Regions from separate parts of the Aminobacter sp. LjRoot7 genome, predicted to be linked through region 1. Evidence: riboswitches for the same ligand, from Rfam matches in the RefSeq annotation. Region 1 holds a riboswitch; the other holds the start of a gene.
The links. Region 1 has a riboswitch for S-adenosylmethionine ahead of metA (homoserine O-acetyltransferase MetA). Riboswitches for the same ligand answer to the same signal wherever they lie in the genome.
Positions count from the first base shown of each region.

Region 1 (7,442 bases):
GCATATTGATGATGCTTGCGGTCGGCGATGTAGCAGACTGCCTCTGCCTTCTCGCCCTTATCGAGTTGGATGGTCAGCCGGCGCTCAAGATAGACGCTGGTAACGAGTTCCCGGTCCCTGAGATAGGCCAGCACCTCGTCGCGCAGGTCGCCGGGCACGCGGAAGGCGAGGCCGACGCAAGAACCGCCACGGTCGAGGCCGAGCACCAGTCCGGGACGCTGCTCGGTGCCACGATGGATCCAGGAGCGGATACACAATGAGCGGCGAAAACCCATCAGCCGGGCACGGCGCGTCTCGATATGCGCGAAACCTGGCCGCCACATCAGCGAACCGTAGCCAAAAACCCAAAAATCGCCCATATCGCCAGCCTGTTGGTGATCGCGGTGAACAGAACCGCGTTAGCGAGAGCCCAAGCATGCCGTCAAGTCAGGAACCAAGACCGAACTACAGCCGCCGCTTCATGTGGCTGGGACTTTTCATCGTGCTTCTGTTCGGCGGCTACAGCGCTGGATGGTTCTGGTTCGCCGGCAAGGCCGAAAGCGAGGTGCGCAAGGCGATCGCCGGCGTCAACCGCGATGGCGTGTCGCTCGAATGCGCCAACCCCGAGATCAAGGGCTTTCCGTTCCGCATCGGCCTGTTCTGCGACCGGCTGGACTATGAGGATGCGGGACGCAGGATTTCAGCAAGCGCCGGCAATTTCCGCACCGCCGCCCAGGTCTACCAGCCGATGCACTCGGTGCTGGAGATCGACGGGCCGCTCAGGATCACCGCGCCCGACCTGCCGCAACTGCAGTTCAACTGGGACCTGCTGCATGCCAGTGCCAGGATCGCAAAGCCCCTGCCTGAACGGATTTCAGTCGAAACGCTCAAGCTTTCCGGCCAGGCGGCCTTCATCGACGGCGTCGCCAAGCCGCTGTTCACCGCCGAGCAGACACAGACGCATCTGCGCCCGAACGGCGCCAACATCGATCTTGCCGGCACGTTCACCGGCCTTCAGATCGACCCGCAGGCGATCGGCGGCCGCACGCTGCCCAAGCTCGACGGCAGCGCCGACACCTCGCTGAACAACGGCGTCGCCCTTGTGGAGAGCAGGCAGCCGGCATTGCGCGGCCAGTCGGGCAGCATTCGCTCGCTGACGCTGACGACGGGCGGCACGACAGGCGTGGCACTCAGCGGCCCGTGGTCGGTCGCCGAGGACGGCCTGATCGACGCCGATCTCAAGGTGACGATCCAGAACCCACGCGAGCTCTCGCGCATCCTGTCTCAGGTCATGCCCGAACAGAGCAAGCAGTTCGAGACCGCCTTCACCGGCCTCGCCTTGCTCGGCGACGCGCCGACCCTGCCGCTCAAGATCGTCAAGGGCCAGGCGACGTTGGGGTTCATCCCGCTCGGGATGGTGCCGGCGGTGGACTAGGGGAGTATGGGAATAGGGAAGTAAGGCAGTAGCATATTGCCCGACTGCCCTAATGCCCTACACCCTTACTGCCCTAGCTCTTCACTGGATGTTCGATCGCCTCGCGGCCGAAGTTCGGCACGTCGACTTCCTGGCCGGCGTCGATGATCGAGCGGCGGATGGCGCGGGTGCGGGTGAACATCTCAAACAGCTTGTCGCCGTCGCCCCAGCGGATCGCCCGCTGCAGCGACGCCAGGTCCTCGGAAAAGCGCGCCAGCATTTCCAGGATCGCGTCCTTGTTGTGCAGGCAGACGTCGCGCCACATCGTCGGATCGGAGGCCGCCAGACGGGTGAAGTCACGGAAACCCGAGGCCGAATACTTGATGACTTCCGACTTGGTCACCGACTCCAGATCGTCGGCGGTGCCGACGATGTTGTAGGCGATGATGTGCGGCAGGTGCGAAACGATGGCGAGCGTCATGTCGTGATGCTCGGGGTCCATCGTGTCGATGTTGGAGCCGCAGCGGCGCCAGAACTCCGACAGCTTCTCCAGTGCCACCGCATCGGTATCGGGCAGCGGCGTGAAGATGCACCAGCGGTTCTCGAACAGCTCGGCAAAACCGGCGTCGGGACCCGATTTCTCGGTACCGGCCAGCGGGTGGCCGGGGATGAAGTGCACGCCCGCCGGCACATGCGGGGCCATCTGCGCGATGACGGAGGCCTTGGTGGAGCCGACGTCGGTCAGGATGGCGCCCGGCTTCAGCGCCGACGCGATATCGATCGCCACGGCACCTGAGGAGCCGACCGGCACCGAGACGATGATCAGGTCGGCATCCGCAACCGCCACCTTTGCGTCGGTCGCGTAGCTGTCGCCGAGGCCGAGTTCCTCGGCGCGGGCGAGCGTGGGTGCGCTGCGGGTGGAGATGGCGATGTGACGGGCAAGCCCTTCACGGCGGACGACGCGGGCCAGCGATGAGCCGATCAGGCCGATGCCGACGAGGGCGATCTTTTCAAAGAGAGGATCTGACATGGTTCAACTTTTCAGGAATTCGGTGAGTGCGGCGACGACGCCGCGATTGGCTTCTTCGGTGCCGATGGTCATGCGCAGCGCATTGGGGAAACCGTAGCCGGTGACCCTGCGCAGGATATAGCCGCGCGCCGTCAGATACTCGTCGGCGGCAGCGGCCGAGTGCTTGCCGTCATCGGGGAAGTGCACCAGCAGGAAATTGCCGACCGAAGGCGTGACACGCAGGCCGAGCTTTTCGAACTCGGCGACCAGCCATTCCGCCCACTTGGCGTTGTGCGCCACCGTGCGCTCGACATGGCCACGGTCTTCCATCGCCGCCACGCCGGCTTCGATCGCCGCCGCGTTGACGTTGAAGGGACCGCGCATGCGCTCGAGCACATCGATGATGTGCGAGGGCGCATAGATCCAGCCGATGCGCATGCCGCCGAGGCCGTGGATCTTCGAGAACGTACGCGTCATGACGACGTTCTCGTTGGCCGCGACCAGCTCGACGCCCGACTCGTAGTCGTTGCGGCGAACATATTCGGCATAGGCCGCATCGAGGACGAGCAGCACGTTCTTCGGCAGTGCTGCGTGCAGGCGGCGCACTTCCTCGAACGGCAGGTAGGTGCCGGTCGGGTTGTTGGGGTTGGCGAGGAAGACGATCTTCGTCTTCGGCGTCACCGCGGCGATGATGTTGTCGACGCTGGCCTTCTCGGCATCTTCCTTGGCAACGACCGGCGTGGCACCGGCGGCCTGGGTGTAGATCTTGTAGACCATGAAACCGTGCTCGGTGTAGACGGCCTCGTCGCCCGGCGAGAGATAGCTCTGGGACAACAGGCCCAGCACCTCGTCGGAACCGTTGGTGCACAGGATGTTGGCCGGGTTGAGCCCATGGGTCGCCGCGATCGCCTGCCTCAGGCGTGACGCCGACCCGTCGGGATAATACTCCATCTTATGCGAAAGCCTCTGCACGGCCTCGATCGCATGGGGCGAGGCGCCGAGCGGATTTTCGTTCGACGAGAGCTTATGGACCTTGGCGACGCCTGCCGGAGCGGAGCTCTTGCCACCGACATAGGCTGTGATGTCCATGATGCCGGCGCGGGGTTCGGGGCGAATCTGCTCGGGTGCCTTGGTCATTTCGAAATATCCTGGATTGGCGCCTCCGGCCGGAGGCCGCAGCGGAAATACCGCCCGGTGCACGCAATGTCGAGGAAAACCGGCGGAACTGCCCGGTCTGGCCGGACGAATGGGTCGCGGTTGACGCAATCGGCGACCGGGCGTAATAGCAGGGCATAGACCCGTGGTGATTTGGCCGGTCGGCTTGCAGCCACGTTAAACAAGTCGCTAAAGGGCCGTTTGCGATCCGTAAACCGGCTATGCGACTGCAAGCCGGTTTTTTTGTTTCTGGAGTTCGCACAGTGCCGATCAAGATCCCGGATCAACTCCCCGCCCGCGAAGTGCTGGAAAAAGAGGGCGTTTCCATCATGGATGAGCAGACCGCTCTCCGTCAGGACATTCGTCCACTGCAGATCGGCCTACTCAACCTCATGCCCAACAAGGTCAGGACGGAAACGCAGATCGCGCGCCTGATCGGCGCCAGTCCGCTACAGGTCGAGCTGACCCTGGTGCGCATCGGCACCCACAAGGCCAAGAACACCTCAGAGGATCACCTCATCGCCTTTTACCAGACATGGGAAGAGGTGAAGGACCGCAAGTTCGACGGCTTCATCATCACCGGTGCCCCGGTGGAGCTGCTGCCCTTCGAGGACGTGACCTATTGGGATGAACTCAAGCAGATCATGGACTGGACCACGACCAACGTGCATTCGCCGTTCTTCATCTGCTGGGGTGCGATGGCCGCCGCCTGGCATTTCCACCGGGTTCCCAAGCACACGCTGGAAGACAAGGCGTTCGGCGTCTACCGCCACAACAACAACGCGCCTGCCTCGCCTTATCTCGCCGGCTTCTCCGACGATTTTGCCATTCCGGTGTCGCGCTGGACGGAGGTCCGCGCCTCGGACATTCCCGAGGATTCCGGCCTGGAGCTATTGATGGAATCGGAAGAGACCGGCCCGAGCCTGCTCTCCGAGGAAGCCGGCAACCGGCTCTACATGTTCAACCACATCGAATACGACTCGACCTCGCTCAAGGAAGAGTACGACCGCGACGTGGCGGCCGGCGTGACCATCGAAGTGCCGCACGAATATTACCCCGACGACGACCCGCAGCGTAAGCCGCTGAACCGCTGGCGCTCGCACGCCCATCTGCTGTTCGGCAACTGGATCAACCGGGTCTACCAGACCACGGAGTATGATCTGGAGAGCATCGGCAAGGGTCGCTAGCACCAATCAAGGCCGCGTCCGCAACCCGGGCTCGGCCTTCCGCCCCTACCCCGCCTTGGCCCGGTGCTCGTGGAAGGCGCAGGCGAGGATGCGCAGGGCTTCGCGCGAGCGGCGGTCGGTGAGCGTCGAGTGCAGCACGATCTCGGTTGCCGGCACATCGGGCAGGCCGAACTTGCGGCTGACCTCGACGGTTCCGGGAGGCGCCAGCCTACTCGGGAAGACTGCGGTGGCGAGCCCGGCCGAGACGGCCGCGGTGACCAGCGACGAGCCGCCGCCGACAAACACCTCGACCCAGGGAATGCTGGCATCGTCGAGCGTGCGTGTGGCGAGATCGCGCACGCCGCACAGCCGCGACAGCGTCGCCAGCCGGATCGGCTCGCCGGGGCGATGATCGAACTCGGGCGTCGCGAACCAGCCGAAATGTTCCGGTCCCAGCACCTCTCCGTCCCGCCGGTCGTCCTCGCGCCGGACGATCGCGGCATCTAGCTTGCCACGGTCGAAGGCATCGAGCAGCAGCGTCGAATTGTCGACCTGGACCTCGATGGTCAAGGCCGGGTCGTGCTGGCTGAGACGGGCAAGCAGCGTCGTCACCTCCGGTCCAGCGACATGGCCGGCAATGCCGAGCGTGAAGCGCCGCGCCGAACACGACAGGCCAGCGACCGCATGGTCATGGGCGGTGAGGAAGGCACGTGCCGATTCGATGAACAGCGCGCCGTCCGCCGACAGCCTGACGCGGCGCGGGGTGCGTTCGATCAGCTTGCGGCCGACACGCTCCTCCAGCCGCTTGAGTTTGACGCTGACCGCAGCCTGGGTCGAGCCCATGGCATCGGCGGCACGCGTGAAACTCTGCAGATCCGCGACCATGACGAAGTTGCGGACGGCCTCGGCGTCGAGCCACAGCATCTCATCTATCCTAGTTTGTTATCACTGATATAGGTTTACATAGCATTTATGCATGTTCAAGCTTCGCATATCTCAGATGTTTCCAAATAACCAGCGGCACCGGACCTCCTCCCCCGACGCCGCCAGACGGAGACACGGGATGAAGCTGACGATGAGAGACACTCTGGCGCTGGGGGCGATCTGCCTGTCGGCGCTGATGTTCGGCCTTGAGATATCGAGCGTGCCGGTGATCCTGCCAACGCTCGAACATGTGCTGCATGCCGACTTCAAGGACATGCAGTGGATCATGAACGCCTACACCATCGCCTGCACGACGGTGCTGATGGCGACGGGAACGCTGGCCGACCGCTACGGCCGCCGGCTGGTGTTTACCGTGACGGTCGCCGCCTTTGGCGTGACGTCGCTGATGTGCGGTCTCGCCCCCAACACGACGGTGCTGATCATCAGTCGCTTCCTGCAGGGCATGGCCGGCGGCGCCATGTTCATCTGCTCGATCGCCATTCTCTCGCACCAGTTCCAGGACGCAAAAGCGCGCAGCAGCGCCTTCGCCATCTGGGGCGTCATATCGGGCATCGGCCTGGGCTTCGGCCCGATCATCGGCGGCGTGATTGTTGCCCTGTCAACGTGGCAGTGGGTGTTCCTCGTGCACGCGCCGTTGGCATTGCTGTGCCTGGCGCTGACCTTCGGCAGCGTGAAAGAATCGCGCGACCCGCAGGCCACCAAGCTGGACCTGCCCGGCATCGTCATCCTGAGCGCCGCCGTCTTCGGACTGACCTACTACATCACGCAAGGCGCTGATCTCGGCTTCCTCAGCCCAACGGCGATCGCGATTGCCGCAGCGACGCTCGTCGGCGTGATCGCCTTCGTCGCGGTCGAGCGGCGGCATTCGCATCCGATGTTCGACTTCTCGGTGTTCAGGATTCGCGACTTCTCCGGCGCCATCGTCGGCTGCGTCGGCATGAACTTCAGCTACTGGCCGTTCATGGTCTACCTGCCGATCTATTTCACCGTCGGCCTCGGCTATGACAGCACTGAAACCGGGCTCGCGGTACTCGCCTACACCGTGCCGTTCCTGGTGATGTCACCGGTGGCGCAGTACCTGCTCTTGCGCACCAGCCCGCGCGTCGTCATCCCGCTCGGCCTGTTCACCATCGGCCTCGGCTTCATCGCCATGTGGCTGGGCAGCCCTGCCGAAGGGGCGAGCGGCCTGACCGTACTGCCCGGCGCGCTGCTCGCCGGCATCGGCCTTGGCCTGACGACGACGCCCGCCACCAACATGACCACCGGCTCGGTGCCGGCCAGCCGCGCCGGCATGGCCTCAGGCATCGACGCCAGCGCCAGGCTGATCGCACTCGCCGTCAACATCGCCGTCATGGGCTTCGTGCTCGTCGAGGGCATCCTTGCCGGCCTGAGGGACGCCCTGCCCGCGGGTGCCGATGCCGGCCAGCTGCGGTCGCTGGCCGAACGCATCGCCGCCGGCGGGGCGGTCGAGGAAACACCGGGCGCGCTCGCGGTACCGGCCGACGCGGTCCATGCCGCGTTGGTCAACGGCTTCCATTGGGTGATGCTTTATGGCGGTCTCGGCGTGTGGGTGCTGGCGGCGCTCAGCTTCGCGCTGTTTGGTGCCGGCAAGTCGTCCGGCGTGTCCAAGCCTTGTCCGGAGACGCAAGCCATCTGAGCACGCTCGCTGCAGGCCCACTCCGGCGGGCCTGCAGCGAGGTCGGCTCAGGCGGGAGCCGCAGCCTTGGCCACATCCTTGATGCGGACCGGCTTGAGCACCGGTCCGCGCTTGTCC
Region 1 covers NZ_CAXUPX020000013.1:82,499-89,940, forward strand. Annotated here, with positions in the region: gene ACSQ3E_RS27180 (gamma-glutamylcyclotransferase) at 1-359, opposite strand, end outside; gene ACSQ3E_RS27185 (DUF2125 domain-containing protein) at 461-1,414, shown strand; gene ACSQ3E_RS27190 (prephenate/arogenate dehydrogenase family protein) at 1,488-2,423, opposite strand; gene hisC (histidinol-phosphate transaminase) at 2,427-3,539, opposite strand; SAM riboswitch at 3,693-3,770, shown strand; gene metA (homoserine O-acetyltransferase MetA) at 3,821-4,744, shown strand; gene ACSQ3E_RS27205 (LysR family transcriptional regulator) at 4,790-5,647, opposite strand; gene ACSQ3E_RS27210 (MFS transporter) at 5,787-7,325, shown strand; gene ACSQ3E_RS27215 (ABC transporter ATP-binding protein/permease) at 7,373-7,442, opposite strand, start outside.

Region 2 (7,442 bases), on a different contig from region 1:
GACGGCTATTTCAACTTCATGTGCCACGGATTTGGTGGCAGCGCGCTCATCGACATGGTCCTGTCAGGTTACAGGCTGCATGGCGAAAACGCCTTCTCCAACCATGAAAGCTCGCCGTGGCTTCGGTCAGGTTCACCGGAATACTACCGGCTCTCCCAGAAGGCGACGCTGACCGACATCGACTTTCTGCTGGCCAATGCAGGCAGATATGTCTGGATGCTCGACGGCGGCTTCTGGTCGGTGCTGGACCTCATAACCCGCGAAACGCCCAAGCGGCTGCGCAGGTTCTACAGCGACCCAAAGGTGTTCGACATATTCCTGGCAAACGCGCCGAAACTCGCGGCCGAGTTTCGCTCGCGCGTCTTTTGCCGTGAAATCCTGGCCCGCTTCTCCGGCAGCCAGGCACGGAAAATCCTGCGGGCCGGGCACGGCGGAAGGCTTAAGCAACGGGCCTATGGCGAGATAGCGCTGTCCGAGATGCGGAAGGCACTGTCGTTACTCCGGAAACGAAAATAAGCTCGCGTCGGAGAGGTCCGTGGCAATCCGACAGCTAACTGCCGCGTCCATTTTCGTACCAGCATCCGGGCAGAGGAAAGTCGGGCATGTCGGGTACGTTCGTCCGGTCGAGTTGGTTAGGAAATGTTGTGGTCGGTCGTCTCTCGCCAATCCGATCCTTTCGCAGAAAGGTAAACTCCATTGTCGGGGGGACATCAATCCGGCCACACCTTAATACTTTCGATCCGTTGTTCGGGTGGATATGAACAACATCGAAATTCCTCAATATTTTTTGGAAAACGCCATTGATTACCTTGAAGCCCATCTTGTTAAATAACGCATCCAGCCGATGAAATTCGACAACAATTATTCTGAATCTAGCAAGCAGTGATTCGTCAGATACAATAAAGCTCTCATATTCCGCACCTTCGATATCCATCTGCAAGATCAGATCGTTCTCGGCGGGATCAACGCTGGAATCGACCCAGTCCTTCAACGTCATGAACATATCGTCGCATTTCGGGCCAATGAATTTTTTAGTGAATACAATTGCTTCGTTCTCGATCGGCGCATCGACGACCGAATAGTCAGCCAAGAAGCATTTGACACCCCTAGCGATCAAGTTCTCCTCGAAGGAGGCAGTCGTTGATACGCCAGGTGAAAAGCAATACTTCACGCCATCGAGATCATCGGGGATCAGATAGCCTCCGTCGCCGTTACCGCCAATGCGAATGAGCGGACGATCCGTCGAGACTGGACGGACTAGCTTAAGAAATTCGTCAACTTCGGAAAGCTGACCACTCCGTACTTTCTCCAGTCGGTACCGCAATGACCGTAGCACCAACGCTTTCAGAGACCACCCCACGTCAAATCCGCCCATAATTATTATCGCTCCAACGGAAATGTGTTTCCAGGAGAGCTTTCATTGTCGTCTTCTCGTTCAAATATCTAATACAAATTTAGAACGAGCAAAAAATATCGCGTAATTCCCGCCTCTGGGGAACCCGGCCCGCAATCGGCTCGCACCATTGCAGGGCAACAGCCGATAGCAGAACAAGACACCTCGTTTCCCGATTGCCTGCCTGCAAGGCGGATGCTAACCAAGTGCCCGCGCGGGTATGATGTAATGGTAGCCTGTCAGCTTCCCAAGCTGAACGCGCGGGTTCGATTCCCGCTACCCGCTCCAGCTTTTTCCCGAAGCATTCAGCATGTCGTTCGACCCACGCTTTCGCCGGGGGTGCCGACACGCCGTTCTCCAACTGAAATTCCCCTCCAGACAGCAAAAAGGCCGGACGCAAGCGCCCGGCCTTCTGTCAGGCTTAGCCCTCAATCCGCGCCGTAAATATCGAAGTCGAAATACTTGGCGTTGATCTTGGCGTAGGTGCCGTCCTTGTAGATGGCGTCGATGGCGGCGTTGAGCTTGTCGCGCAGGGCAGTGTCATCCAGGCGCACGGCGATGCCGGTTTCGGATTCGGTGCCGTTGAGATCGCCGATCATCTTGCAGCAATCCTGGCCGGTGGTCTTCATCCAGTCGACGAGCACGAACTTGTCGGCGACGACCGCGTCGAGACGGCCATTGGTCAGGTCGGCCACCGCTTCGTCCTGCGTCGGATAGAGCTTCACGTCAGCGCCCGCCTTGGCATAGTGATCCTCGGCATAGATGCTCTGCGTCGTCGATGCTTGTGCGCCAACCGACTTGCCCTTGAGCGCGTTGGGCTCCGGCGAAGCGAGGTCGGAAGTCTTGAGCGCGATCAGCGCCAGCGGCGTGGTGTAGTACTTGTTGGTGAAGGCGACCTGCTTCTTGCGTTCCTCGGTGATGGTCATCGAAGCGACGATGGCGTCGAATTTCTTGCCCTGAAGTGCCGGAATGATGCCGTCCCAATCCTGGGCGACGATCTCGCATTCGACCTTCATCTGCGCGCACAGCGCATTGGCGATGTCGACGTCGAAGCCGACCAGCTTGCCGTCGGCGCTCAGATTGTTGAAGGGCGGATAGGCGCCCTCGGTGGCGATCTTGAGCTTTTCCTGCGCCGAGGCGCCACCCGCCGCGGACAACAGCGCTGCCAGCGAAGCAGCGCAAGCGAACTTCCACGAAATCTGCATAATCCTCTCCATTTGCCAGGCGCCCTTATGTTGGGCGTCCCTGCCTCAGCCAAGCACAGCGGCTTGAAATGGACAAGCAGACTAAGGTTTGCGCACCCTGACGTAAGGTCAGTCCATGCGGAAATGCTTGGAGAGCTTCAGCCCCTGGGCCTGGTAGTTGGAGCCGAGGTCGGTGCCATAAAGCGCCTTCGGCCGCGCCAGCATATGCTCGTAGACGAGGCGGCCGACGACCTGGCCGTGCTCCAGGATGAAGGGCACTTCGTGGCTGCGCACTTCGAGCACCGCCCGGCTGCCGGTTCCGCCGGCGCTGGAATGGCCGAAACCCGGATCGAAGAAGCCGGCATAATGGACGCGGAACTCGCCGACCAGCGGATCGAACGGCGTCATTTCGGCGGCGTAGAGCGGTGGTACATGCACCGCTTCGCGCGATACCAGGATGTAGAACTCGTCCGGGTCGAGCACCAGTTCCTCGGCGCCGTGATTGTAGATCGGCTCCCAGAAATCGACGACCTTCTGGGCGGCGCGCTTGTCGACGTCGACGAGGCCAGTATGGTGCTTGCCGCGGTAGCCGACGATGCTGCCCACTTCACCAGCCAGATCGATGGACAGCGCGATGCCGCCGCCCGAGATGTTCGGCGGATCGATGGCGACCAGCCGGTCAGACAGGTGCAATGCGTTGAGTTCGGTCTCCGACAGCAGCGCATTTCCTTTGCGGAAGCGGATCTGCGACAGGCGCGAGCCCTTGCGGGCGACGATCGGGAAGGTGCGCGGACTGACCTCGAGATAGAGCGGGCCGGTGTAGCCGGCGGGGATCTTGTCGAACTCCTGGCCGCGGTCGGTCATGACGCGGGTGAAGATGTCGAGGCGGCCGGTCGAACTCTTCGGGTTGGCCGATGCCGATATCTCGGCCGGCAACTCCAGGCTCTCCAGCAGCGGCACGATGTAGACGCAGCCCGTTTCCAGCACCGCACCGTTGGTCAGGTCGATCTCGTGCAGTTTGAGCCGGTCGAGTTTTTCCGACACCAGCGAATTGGGGCCCGGCAGGAAGCTGGCGCGGGTCCGAAACGCGGTTGCTCCAAGCCTGAGGTCGAGGCTCGCCGGCTGGATCTGGTCGGCATCCAGCGGCGGCGCCTTGAGCGCGCCCGACGCAAACAGCGCCGCGATGTCCTGGTCCGGAAGAATGCCCGACTGACGCAATTGCCTCACTCCTCTACAGCGCCACCAGCCCGAATGCAGAGCCGTGGCCGCTGGATCCCGGCCGTTTCCGGGGTCATGTGCGTGGCCCAAAACGTTTAGTCGTCCACGCAATTGACGCAAGCAGGCTGCGGGTCTAAAGGACATTTATCCCGTGGTGATTTGGCCGGTCGGCTTGCAGCCACGTTAAACAAGTCGCTAAAGGGCCGCGTTGTGGACCGGTTGCGACTTTTCGCGGCCGGTTTTTTTGTATTTGGATTTGGCTATGAGCTCCGAAAAACAGCGTAACTGGAAACCCCAGACCACCCTCGTCCATGGCGGCAGCCTTCGCTCCGGCTTCGGCGAGACCTCGGAATCGATCTTCCTGACCCAGGGCTATGTCTATGAAAGCGCCGAAAGCGCCGAAGCCCGCTTCAAGGGCGAGACCCCCGGCTTCATCTATTCGCGCTATGCCAATCCGACCGTCGACATGTTCGAGAAGCGCATGTGCGCGCTCGAAGGTGCCGAGGACGCGCGCGCCACGGCTTCCGGCATGGCCGCCGTCACCGCCGCCATCCTGTGCGGCCTCAAGGCCGGCGACCACATCGTTGCAGCCCGCGCCCTGTTCGGCTCGTGCCGCTGGGTCGTCGAGACGCTGGCGCCGAAATACGGCATCGAGGCGACGCTGGTCGACGGCACGCTGATCGAGAATTGGGAAAAGGCGGTCCAGCCCAACACCAAGCTGTTCTTCCTGGAAAGCCCGACCAATCCGACGCTCGAAGTCGTCGACATCGCGGCGGTCGCGGCGCTTGCCAATTCGATCGGCGCGCGCCTCGTCGTCGACAACGTCTTCGCCACCCCGATGCAGCAGAAGCCGCTCGAGCTCGGCGCCCATGTGGTCGTCTATTCGGCCACCAAGCACATTGACGGCCAGGGCCGCTGCCTCGGCGGCGTGATCCTGTCGGACAAGAAGTGGATCGACGAGAACCTGCACGACTACTTCCGCCACACCGGTCCGAGCCTGTCACCGTTCAACGCATGGACGCTGCTCAAGGGCCTGGAGACCCTGCCGCTGCGCGTGCGCCAGCAGACCGAGACCGCCGGCAAGATCGCCGACTTCCTCGCCGACCAGCCGGAAGTGTCACGCCTGATCTATCCGGGCCGGGCCGACCACCCGCAGGCCAACATCGTCAAGAAGCAGATGTCGGGCGGCTCGACGCTGATCTGCTTCGACGTCAAGGGCGGCAAGAAGGCAGCCTTCGCCTTCGAGAACGCGCTCAGGATCGTGCTGATTTCGAACAATCTCGGCGACGCCAAGAGCCTGATCACCCATCCGGCGACGACCACGCACAAGAACCTCACCGACGAGGCCCGAGCCGAGCTCGGCATCGATGACGGCACGCTGCGCCTGTCGGTCGGCCTCGAAGACGCCGACGACCTGCTCAACGACATCGGCGATGCGCTGAAGGCGGCTCGCTAACCACCAAGGTAACGGCGCTCCGCAACCAGGAGCGCCGTCCGTCTCCCTCGAACTGTCTTACGGCAGCTTGGTTTCGTAGACGTAGAGCTTTGTCTCGTTGTCTTCCGGCGCTGCGGTCAGGCGCAGGCCCGTCTCGGTCTTTTCGATGAGCACGGGATTGCCAGCGATCGACTTGCCCTTTTCCGTCCAGATCTGGACCGGCACCTGGAACAGCGGGCGTCCGGTTTTGAGGTCGACCGTTTCGATGCCGCCGAGGCGGAAGACCTGCCCGTCGGGACCCGGACGATATTCGGTAAGGCCGGTGCAGACGGCCTGGCCGGGCTTCGCCAACGCGCAATCCTGATAATCGATGTAGTGCGCAGGATTGAGCGTGCGCGTCTTTTCCGGCGCGAGCGCCGCATCCGGCACCGTCAGATCCTCGGTGACCTTCCATGCGTAGAAGCGGCGCGAGCCCCAGCTGACGGCATGCAGTGTGCCGTTTTCGGGATCGGAGACGATACCGCCGACATGATCGGGGAAACGGAACACCTCGGTCGCCTCCAGGGTTTCCGGATCGACACGGTAGATGATCGACTTGCTGTTCGGCCGGTATTCGGCAACCGGCACCCACAGCCAGCGGCCGTCATAGTCGATGCCGCCGGGATGATAGATCGCGCCTTCGCCGAGCTTCACCTGGCCGACGAGCTTGCCGTTCGCATCGAGCTTGAACAGGTGGCCGGCGCCCTTGCCCTCGTCGCGGTCGAGCCCGTTCTGCGGTGCCTCGAACTTCTTGGTCCGCTCGATGATCTCGACCGACGACATGAACAGCGCATCGCCGACGCGCGCGAAGCCCTGGGGGTGGAAGGTGTCGAACTCAAGCCTCGGGGATTTGACCAGCTGCCACTCGGCCCCCCTGGTCAGCTTCTCAATACCACTTGCCAGATCGTCCGCATGGGCGGCTGTGCCGGCAAGGCAGGCCGAGGCGAAAAGAACGGCTAAGAGACGTTTCATGGCGGAATTTCCTTGTCGTTGGACGACGTGGAAACTGGCCTTGCGGCGTGACAGCGGGGTGACGCCGATGCGTCGGCGAGGTGAAATTCACTGCACAGTCATCACAATCGGCGTGATTTTGTCTAAGAGCAGTTGACCCGCCGCCTCGTGCGGCGGACTCTGTCAATGTGCAGGCCAAGGAGCGCAGCATATGTATCGCGCAATCACCCGCAACATCGCGGTCGAGGTCGAGCCCTTCTATCTGGTGGACCAGTCCGAGCCATCGGAAAACCGCTACGTCTGGGGTTACCGCGTCACCATCGAGAACAACTCGGACGAATTCGTCCAGCTGTTGTCGCGCTACTGGCACATTACCGACGCGAGCGGCAAGGTCGAGGAAGTCAGGGGCCCGGGCGTGGTCGGCGACCAGCCCGAACTGAACCCCGGCGACACCTATCAATATGCGTCCGGCTGCCCGCTCTCGACGCCGTCAGGCATCATGGTCGGGCGCTATACCATGCGTAATGAGGCGGGCGAGATGTTCGACATCGCCATTCCCGCCTTTTCGCTCGACCTGCCCGACGCCCGCCACAGGCTGAACTAGCGCGAACAGGCGGCCGGCTTCCGCGTTCATGCCCAGAACACGATTGGACCGAGGGTCGGTCAAATCGTGTCGGGCTTGAAGCAACTATTGGACCGGGGCGAACTCCGCAGGGTCGAATTCGTAGGCCTTGGAGCAGAACTCGCAGGCGACGCGGATGACGCCGTCTTCGACGCTGTCGGTGATTTCCTCGGCGGTGAAGCCCTGCAGGATGCCCTTGATCTTCTGGCCCGAGCACGAGCACTCGTCGACCACGCGCACGCCCTCATAGACGACCGCGCCGTGCTCGTGAAACAGGCGGTAGAGCAGCCGTTCGGTGCCGACGGTCGGGTCGATCAGTTCCGTTGGCTCGATGGTGCCGACCAGCGCCAGCAGCTCCTGCCAGGAGTTGTCGTCGGGGTGGACCGCGATATCGCGCTCGTCGCCGTCGCCGCCATGGATGTCGGCCACGCGCCGACGTTCGGGCGAGTCGGGCAGGAACTGCGCCAACAGGCCACCGGCGCGCCAATGCTCGCGCGGGCCGCCTTCAGCCGGCAGCACGAGCTTCGCCACAGACAGCTTTACGTCGGTCGGAATCTGTTCCGACTGGCGGAAATAGGCGCGCGCCGCCTCTTCCAGCGT
Region 2 covers NZ_CAXUPX020000016.1:24,711-32,152, reverse strand. Annotated here, with positions in the region: gene ACSQ3E_RS28605 (glycosyltransferase) at 1-516, shown strand, start outside; gene ACSQ3E_RS28600 (FkbM family methyltransferase) at 551-1,375, opposite strand; tRNA gene ACSQ3E_RS28595 (tRNA-Gly) at 1,608-1,681, shown strand; gene ACSQ3E_RS28590 (ABC transporter substrate-binding protein) at 1,822-2,598, opposite strand; gene ACSQ3E_RS28585 (2'-deoxycytidine 5'-triphosphate deaminase) at 2,707-3,795, opposite strand; SAM riboswitch at 3,937-4,014, shown strand; gene ACSQ3E_RS28580 (O-succinylhomoserine sulfhydrylase) at 4,058-5,251, shown strand; gene ACSQ3E_RS28575 (DUF6454 family protein) at 5,309-6,241, opposite strand; gene apaG (Co2+/Mg2+ efflux protein ApaG) at 6,432-6,824, shown strand; gene ACSQ3E_RS28565 (Hsp33 family molecular chaperone) at 6,909-7,442, opposite strand, start outside.
Region 2: it holds a riboswitch for S-adenosylmethionine, as region 1 does, so the genes downstream of both, ACSQ3E_RS28580 (O-succinylhomoserine sulfhydrylase) here and metA (homoserine O-acetyltransferase MetA) in region 1, are expected to answer to the same signal.